DNA from 2 places in the Brucella sp. LJL56 genome. Region 1 is predicted to be linked to the other one. Evidence: predicted binding sites of a transcription regulator. Region 1 holds the regulator's gene; the other holds the start of a gene.

Region 1 (4,429 bases):
CATGATTTTCGTGACGCCGGATGGCGAGCGCTCGATGAATACATACCTCGGCGCCTGCGTGGAACTCGGACCGGAAGATGTCGAGACCTCCAAGGTTTCCGATGCAAAGGTAACCTATTTCGAAGGCTATCTGTGGGATCCGCCGCGTGCTAAGGAAGCTATCGTCATGGCATCGAAAATCGCGCACGAGAAGAATCGCCAGATGGCGATGACGCTTTCTGATCCGTTTTGTGTCGATCGGTATCGCGAGGAGTTTCTGGAACTCATGCGCTCGCGCACCGTCGATATTGTCTTTGCCAACGAGGAAGAGGCCAAGTCGTTGTATAAGACGAAATCGCTCGAAACGGCGATTGCCGCCATGCGCATGGATTGTGCGCTTTCGATCGTCACCCGTTCCGAAAAAGGCGCGATCGTCGTCACGCCGGACCAGACGCTGACCGTCCCTGCCATCGAAATCGATACGCTGGTCGATACGACCGGAGCCGGTGATCTTTACGCAGCCGGTTTCCTTTATGGCTACACGAATGAGCGTTCGCTTGAAGATTGCGCTCGTCTTGGTTCGCTGGCAGCGGGTCTCATCATTCAACAGATGGGACCGCGTCCGCAGCTCAGCTTGCAGGCTGCTGCGAGCCAGGCTGGTCTCGTATAAGGTTTACTCCGGTCTGATAATCCGGTCGCGCTGGAGCTCTTCTTCCGTGCGCCCGGGGCGGCTTTTATAAACGGGCAGTGTCCAGCCAAAATAAAGTGCGCCCCCGCGAATGACAAACGCGGTCAAAGCTGCGGCGATTGCACATATGGCCGGTTCGATTTGCAGCCAGGCAAGCAGAACATAAAGACACGCACCGGCGAGCGACGCCGTGACATAGATTTCACGGCGCATCAGCACAGAGGGCTCGCCAGCCACCATATCGCGCAATATGCCGCCGAGCGTGGCTGTGGAAATGCCGGTCACGATAGCGACGGATGGTCCGAAGCCGAGCGCGAGCCCCTTGGCCGCGCCCAGTACCGTATAAGCCGCCATGCCGATGGCATCGAGCCAGAGCAGGACACGGTAGCGCGATTCGACCATATGAGCCGTGAAATAAACGAAGATGGCTGCCAGTGTACCAGCAAGCAGATAAGTGGGTTCGACAACCCAGAAAACCGGCGCGCCGAGTACAAGATCACGCAGCGTTCCGCCACCAATGCCGGTAATATTGGCAAGGAACAAAAAACCGATAATGTCGAGTTGGCGGCGCGAAGCGGCAAGAGCGCCGGTCGCAGCGAAAACGAAAACGCCTGCGAAGTTCAAAAACTCAGGAATCGTCACGCTGCCGGTCTCCTCCATACATCCGGTGACAACTTTTCACCGGTTCGCTGCAATAGCAATATGCACATTATTGCAAACTGGACAGCAGATATGAAAAGAGCGGCAGACAAAGTCGCCGCTCCAGGTTCATCAGTTATTACTGAAATCAGGCATTGCCCTCGGAAGCAGCCCCGCCACTATCGACAGCTACCTTCGGGCCTCCCTTTGACACACCGACCATAGCGGGGCGCAGAACCCGGTCGCCAATGGCGTAACCAGCCTGCACAACCTGCACGACGGTGTTGTTCGGCAGATCTGGATTTGGCACTTCGAACATGGCCTGATGGAAGTTCGGGTCGAACTTCTGGCCTTCCGGCTCCAGCTTGGTGACGCCGTGGCGTTCCAGAGCCTGTAGCATGGCGCGTTCGGTCATCTCGACGCCTTCCGCCAGAGACTTCAGACTGGCGTCAGTTGCCAGCGTATCGGCAGGAATAGCCTCGAGTGCACGGCGCAGATTGTCAGAAACCGACAGCATGTCACGTGCGAAATTGGTCACGGCATAGGTGCGTGCATCCTGCACATCACGCTGGGTGCGCTTGCGTAGATTTTCCATCTCTGCCGCAGCGCGCAATAACTGGTCCTTCAATTCGCCGTTGTCTGCTTCGAGCGCGAGAAGCCGGTTTGCGGTTTCATCAGCCGCGTTTTCCGCTTCGTCTTCCGCAACCTCGGCGCTGGCTTCCGCCTTGCGCGCTTTCAGGAAATCGGCGGCAGCCCGGTTCAGCGCCTCACGATCCCTTGGATTGTTGATGTCGCGCTGCTCAAGATCGGGGTTCTGGGTTTTGTTCTTTTCGTCAGACATAATGCTTCTTCCGTCTTGAATATCTTCTGGGGCGGATATCGAGTTTCATACCATTAAAATCAAGGCTTAATTTCTGCTGACCCGGTAAGATTGGCATCTCACCGCAACAGCCTGGACACGATCTGCGCCGTATAGTCCACCATCGGAACGATACGTGCGTAATTGAGACGGGTCGGGCCGATGACGCCGAGCGCCCCAATCACCCGCTGTTCGCTGTCACGATAAGGCGCAACCACCAGCGACGAGCCGGACAGCGAAAACAGCTTGTTTTCCGAGCCGATGAAAATGCGCACACCCGAACCGGTTTCGGCCAGATCCAGAAGCTGGACCATGCCGTCCTTGGTTTCCAGATCGTCGAACAGATGGCGCAGGCGCTCGATATCTTCCTGAGCGTGAATGTTTTCCAGAAGATTGGCGCGGCCGCGCACAATCAGCCGTGACGGCTGGTCCGCACCGGTACCACCCCAAACGGCGAGGCCCTGTTCGACAAGTTCCTGTGAAAGCTGGTCCAGTTCCTGACGGGTTTCCTCCATCAGCACCTTCAGCTCGGCCTTGGCTTCGGAAAGCGTATGGCCGTGAATATGGGCGTTGAGGAAATTCGAGGCTTCGACCAGTTGCGATGCGCTGATGCCGACCGGCAGATTGATGACGCGGTTTTCCACATCGCCATTCTGCATCACCAGCACGGCAAGTGCACGGGTCGGCTCCAGCCGCACGAATTCGATATGCTTGAGCGCGCCTTCCGTCTTGGTGGCGAGCACAAGGCCGGCGCCACGCGACAGGCCCGACAGAACCTGACTTGCCTCGGTCAGCACGCTTTCCACCGAATTGCTGTTTCCGGCGGCGCGCACCTGCGCCTCGATGGACGAGCGTTCGCCCGGCGGCAGATCGCCGACTTCCATAAAGGCATCAACGAAAAAGCGCAGGCCGATTTGCGTCGGCAGACGGCCCGCCGATATATGCGGCGCATAGATCAGGCCCAGATGTTCCAGGTCGCTCATCACATTGCGAATAGTGGCAGGTGAGAGCGAATGCGGTAGCAGGCGGGACAGATTGCGGGACCCCACCGGATCGCCGTCGTTGAGATAGCTCTCGACGACCAGCCGGAAAATTTCGCGCGACCGCTGGTCGAGCGAATTCAGAAGCTGATGTTCAGGCGATTTCATCATGATAGAGCGGCGAACCTGTTGATTGCTTGCCCTAAATATAAGGTTGCGGCGCGAAGCGTCAAAGGCTTTAGCTCCAGACTGGCATTCCTCTCAACACTTCTCGACATGTCTTTGGGTTATCGAAGCGCAAAATTCCTTTCTATTTGCGCTCGGGGAGCCTAAAAAGCCGCACGGAAAACTTTGAATCCCAAAAAACTCGATCAAGGAATTTGATATATGCGTCCATCCAAGCGTGCTGTCGACGAAATGCGCGCCGTCTCTTTCGAGCGCGGCATCTCCAAACATGCGGAAGGCTCCTGCCTGGTCAAATTCGGCGATACGCATGTTCTGTGTACGGCAAGCCTTGAGGAAAAGGTGCCGGGTTGGATGCGCAACACCGGCAAGGGCTGGGTCACGGCGGAATACGGCATGCTGCCGCGTTCGACCGGCGACCGCATGCGCCGCGAAGCCGCCGCTGGCAAGCAGGGCGGACGCACGCAGGAAATCCAGCGTCTGATCGGACGCAGCCTGCGCGCCGTCGTGGACATGCAGGCGCTTGGCGAAGTACAGATCACGGTGGACTGCGATGTCATTCAGGCCGATGGCGGCACGCGTACGGCAGCCATTACCGGCGGCTGGGTGGCGTTACATGAATGCCTGAGCTGGATGGAAGCGCGCCAGATGGTGCGGGTCGAGAAGGTTTTGAAGGACCATGTCGCAGCCATTTCCTGCGGCATCTATGAAGGTGCACCGGTTCTCGATCTGGATTATGCGGAAGATTCCGTCGCCCAGACCGACAGCAATTTCGTCATGACCGGCACAGGCGGCATCGTTGAAATTCAGGGCACTGCCGAAGGCACGCCTTTCTCGGAAGAAGAGTTCCTGAACCTGATGAAGCTGGCGCGCAGCGGTGTCGATCGCCTCGTGTCGTTGCAGAAGATGGCGGTAGCTTAAGAGCCCGAATCAAAAAAGCGTATTTGCAGCCGCACAGGACGACTTTTGGAACAGGCTCTGATAGGACAGTGTCTGCTCCATCTGAATGACGAGACCTGATCCATGCGCGCTGCACGTATTCTTGAAACGGCACTCTATGTTCGCGACATCGCGGAAGCGGTAAAATTCTATCGCAACACG
Region 2 (4,429 bases), on a different contig from region 1:
CCACCCGCACCGCTTTGCAGTGCGGGCATTGTACTCATGGGCGAGCTTTATGGATTTCTTAGAAATCCATGCCGCCCATGCCACCCATGCCACCAGGCATGCCAGCAGGTGCGGCATCCTTCTTCGGCAGTTCAGCGATCATAGCTTCGGTGGTGATCAGAAGACCGGCGATCGATGCTGCGTTCTGCAGAGCGGTGCGAACAACCTTAACCGGATCGACAACGCCAGCCTTGATCAGGTCGCCGAATTCACCATTGGCTGTGTTGTAGCCGTAGGTATCCGAGCCGTTTTCAAGGATCTTGCCAACGATAACCGAAGCTTCTTCACCAGCATTGGTCGTGATCTGGCGAGCTGGAGCCTGCAGAGCGCGACGAACAATGTTGATGCCAGCTTCCTGATCAGGGTTTGCACCCTTGGCAGCAATCTGAGCCGAAGCGCGGAGCAGAGCGGTACCGCCACCGGCAACGATACCTTCTTCAACCGCAGCGCGGGTTGCGTTCAGGGCATCGTCAACGCGGTCCTTCTTTTCCTTAACTTCAACTTCCGTTGCGCCACCAACGCGGATCACGGCAACGCCGCCAGCGAGCTTGGCGAGACGTTCCTGAAGCTTTTCACGGTCGTAGTCAGAAGTGGTTTCTTCAACCTGCTGCTTGATCTGCGAAACGCGAGCGTCGATTTCAGCTTTCTGGCCTGCACCGTCAACGATCGTGGTGTTTTCCTTCGAGATCGAAACCTTCTTTGCACGGCCAAGCATGTCGAGCGTAACGGTTTCAAGCTTGATGCCGAGGTCTTCGGAGATAACCTGACCGCCGGTGAGGATCGCGATGTCTTCGAGCATTGCCTTACGGCGATCGCCGAAGCCAGGAGCCTTGACGGCAGCAATCTTCAGGCCGCCACGCAGCTTGTTGACGACGAGGGTTGCAAGAGCTTCACCTTCAACGTCTTCAGCGATAATGACGAGTGGCTTGGAAGTCTGAACAACAGCTTCGAGAACTGGCAAAAGGGCCTGAAGGTTCGAAAGCTTCTTTTCGTGCAGAAGGATGTATGCGTCTTCGAGGTCCGCAATCATCTTTTCCGGGTTGGTGACGAAGTAAGGCGACAGGTAACCACGGTCGAACTGCATGCCTTCAACGACTTCGAGTTCGGTTTCAGCGGTCTTGGCTTCTTCAACCGTGATGACGCCTTCGTTGCCGACTTTCTGCATCGCTTCAGCGATCATCTTGCCGATTTCAGCTTCGCCGTTAGCGGAGATCGTGCCAACCTGAGCAACTTCTTCCGAGGTGTTGATCTTCTTGGCTTTGCCGAGAAGGTTAGTAACAACTTCGGTCACTGCGAGGTCGATGCCGCGCTTCAGATCCATTGGGTTCATGCCGGCAGCAACAGCTTTTGCGCCTTCCTGAACGATAGCCTGACCGAGAACGGTCGCGGTGGTGGTGCCGTCACCGGCAGTGTCGTTGGTCTTCGAAGCCACTTCGCGCAGCATCTGTGCGCCCATGTTTTCGAACTTGTCTTCGAGTTCGATTTCCTTGGCAACCGATACGCCGTCCTTGGTGATGCGCGGAGCGCCGAAGGACTTGTCGATAACAACGTTACGACCCTTAGGGCCAAGCGTTACCTTAACAGCGTCAGCGAGGATGTCGACGCCGCGCAGCATCTTTTCGCGCGCAGTGCGACCGAATTTTACGTCTTTTGCAGCCATTTTACTCTCCTGGGAAATGTCCCGGTCAGATTATGGTGAATTGATATTCAGGTAGAAACTAATCTCTGGCTTCGCCTAACCGGCGCGAACCTGAAGGATTAGCCGACGATACCGAGAATGTCGGATTCCTTCATGATCAGCAGATCTTCGCCGCCGATCTTGACTTCGGTGCCCGACCACTTGCCGAACAGAACCTTGTCGCCAGCCTTGACTTCGAGAGCGATCAGCTTGCCTGCTTCGTCACGAGCGCCAGTGCCGACAGCGACGATTTCGCCTTCCTGCGGCTTTTCCTTGGCGGTGTCAGGGATAATGATCCCGCCAGCGGTCTTGGCTTCCGATTCAACGCGACGAACGACGACGCGGTCATGAAGCGGGCGGAACTTGATATCAGCCATGGTATAACCCTTGGTGTTATAGACGTTGAACCCTGTTAACGGATCGAGCCGATCCGCGCTTGTTAGCACTCATCACGCGAGAGTGCTAACGTGGCTCTGAGATAGAAGCCCGACCTGATCTTGTCAAGATTGCCTGAGAAATTTGACAGGCGAATGATGGTTAATTTGCACGGTTTTGGACGCGGAACAGCCAAGGTTGGCCATTGCCAACTCCGCATATGGTGGCACGGATTACGATATCAACCGACGATGCGAAGATTTGACAGCTCGTCGCCGATCTGACGAAAAGTTTCTGCTAGGTCCCCGCCGGTAGAGTTCCAGAAAAGCTTTGCAGGTTTACCGCTTTCCATACGAACGCGAGAGTCGGAGGAGCAGGATCGAAGTAGATCGATCTGTGCTTTCTCATCGCTCTTGTCGGCACTAAGATCGAGTGCCACGGTCATGATGATGACATTTGCAGCCTTTGCGTTGTTGCAGAGCGTTGCGAACTTCGCATTCATAGCTCTGCCATAGACCGTGTTGTCTTGGGCCTCATTTACGCTCGTCTCCTGAAATAGTCGGGTGTGCCCATATTCGGCAGGAACCTCTCGCGTATAACCGTAAGCGGAATAGTAGGATTGGTTGCCAGCTCGATCTGAGCCGTTGCTCCCCAACAAGGATTTATAAGTGTAGTAAGTGTTGGCGCCATCTGTCAGAACAATGACAACTTTATCATTTCCGCGCTCGTTTTCGGGTCTGCCTTCAGTAAAGGGAGCTGCGTGAGCAATGGTTCGCCATCCCCAAGCTAATCCCTCAGGTACGTTTGTGCCGCCGTCGGATTTCATGGTCTCGATCGCGTCCAGAATCGCTTTCTTACCTTCGTCTTGAGATACATCTGTAAGTAGCGTTAGAGGAGAGGTTGTGCAACTGTAGTTCGGCCCGCTTTTTTCATCGGGGCGAGCTCCTTTTTCCTTAAGATAATACTTCGTGATATCGCGCTGAAGTTTTTGATAGTTGCTGCCGGACAAATTTTCCTTCCACCAATAGTTCAGCCCTCGGTCTCTGCCGCTGTTGTAGTATTCATCGGGCGCGAACATCGGCACAAACATGGTGGCTGGATTACTGATTACAGGGGCGGAAACATCCAGTGCATACTTGCCACTGCGAGCCTCAACACACCCCCCCCATTTTAACCAGGGTGTGGCATCTTTTGCTGAAATGTCATTATAAAGTACGGTACGGGAGAACGGCTTTCCGTCGTCTTGTCCCCAGCCAGAGCCGGATTTGTAGAAACGCTTACTTCCAACAGGGTCTTCAATGATCTTGCGTTTGTTGTCGATTGTAACTGGGAGGTCGAAGTTTTCAAAGCTAACTTTATTAAACCCGGCCGTATCCACCCAGGGTGCATTCAAGTATTGCGGACCAACATTGACAGATCCTGCGAACGGGACGAGAGAAAACTGTACAGGTTTTTGGACGCGTGTGACGATGGAGGATTGGGCAGCCATGGTCTCTACAAGCTGTTTAGCGGCGCTCTTAAGCAGATCCATGCGCTTTTTGTTCGAGCCACTTCCCGAGTAATCCATCGAACCGGAATTATCGAGAACGAGCGCAACTTCGATTGTATTTTTGAGTCTTACGGCTGACCGAAGCGCATAGTTTTTATCATCCCAATCATTTCGTTCTGTTCCCAGCAGGCGGGATGCAATGACACCAAAAAGGGACTGGTACGTGAAATCGGCAGTAGCTTGTATTTGTTGATCGGCTTGCTTGCCTTCGGGAAAGGTGACCTGAAATTGAACTGCGTCCATGCTCAATGCTGTCAGGTTGGCGGTGAAAACTTGTGTACCATAAACTTGCATATCGGATTGGGTCGCACCGGTCGAAAATTTCTTGCCTACAGCAAGGGCGGCGGCATCAAGCGAGGCCTGCACATTGTTGCGCACGCGCATAAGATTGGCGGAGTCAACCGCGATCATGCCTGCCAGAAGCAGAGGCACCAGCATCAAAGCCGTTATCATCGCAAAATTGCCGCGCTCGTCCTTGATGAAATTTGGACCCATCAGTTGCGGCGAACAGTGAAAAATATGCTGCGCAAGCCTGCGGACTTGTGTAACCCAGTTTTTCAATTTGGCCCCCGCCGATGGTTGTGTTTGTGACACATGAAATGAAAAGTTGTATCCGCTCCTATCAGCATCTTTCTAACAGTCGGTCACGAAGCACGGTAAATGATCGGTGAAATGCACTATGGGATAATTGGACGCGCTTCGTCGCGCGGATATATCGGCCAAAAGCCGTGACAGATGTGGTGCTCTACGCTAGATGGAGCGCTGGCAGCCTTTCCGGCAGTCTTCCA

What was found. Region 1 encodes HrcA, which represses chaperone genes, less so after heat shock. Its sites were predicted from a motif close to GTTAGCACTCNCNNNNNGNGAGTGCTAAC; they were not measured.
Positions count from the first base shown of each region.
Region 2: groES (co-chaperone GroES) is a predicted target of HrcA. The motif match lies at 2,156-2,184, and genes of this name have one in related genera.

Region 1 is NZ_JBTXLQ010000001.1:1,272,948-1,277,376, reverse strand. It holds gene ACYSN1_RS06185 (adenosine kinase) at 1-649, shown strand, start outside; gene ACYSN1_RS06180 (trimeric intracellular cation channel family protein) at 653-1,309, opposite strand; gene grpE (nucleotide exchange factor GrpE) at 1,455-2,147, opposite strand; gene hrcA (heat-inducible transcriptional repressor HrcA) at 2,246-3,316, opposite strand; gene rph (ribonuclease PH) at 3,533-4,249, shown strand; gene ACYSN1_RS06160 (VOC family protein) at 4,352-4,429, shown strand, end outside.
Region 2 is NZ_JBTXLQ010000003.1:122,016-126,444, reverse strand. It holds gene groL (chaperonin GroEL) at 59-1,699, opposite strand; gene groES (co-chaperone GroES) at 1,798-2,094, opposite strand; gene ACYSN1_RS12540 (TadE/TadG family type IV pilus assembly protein) at 2,334-4,202, opposite strand.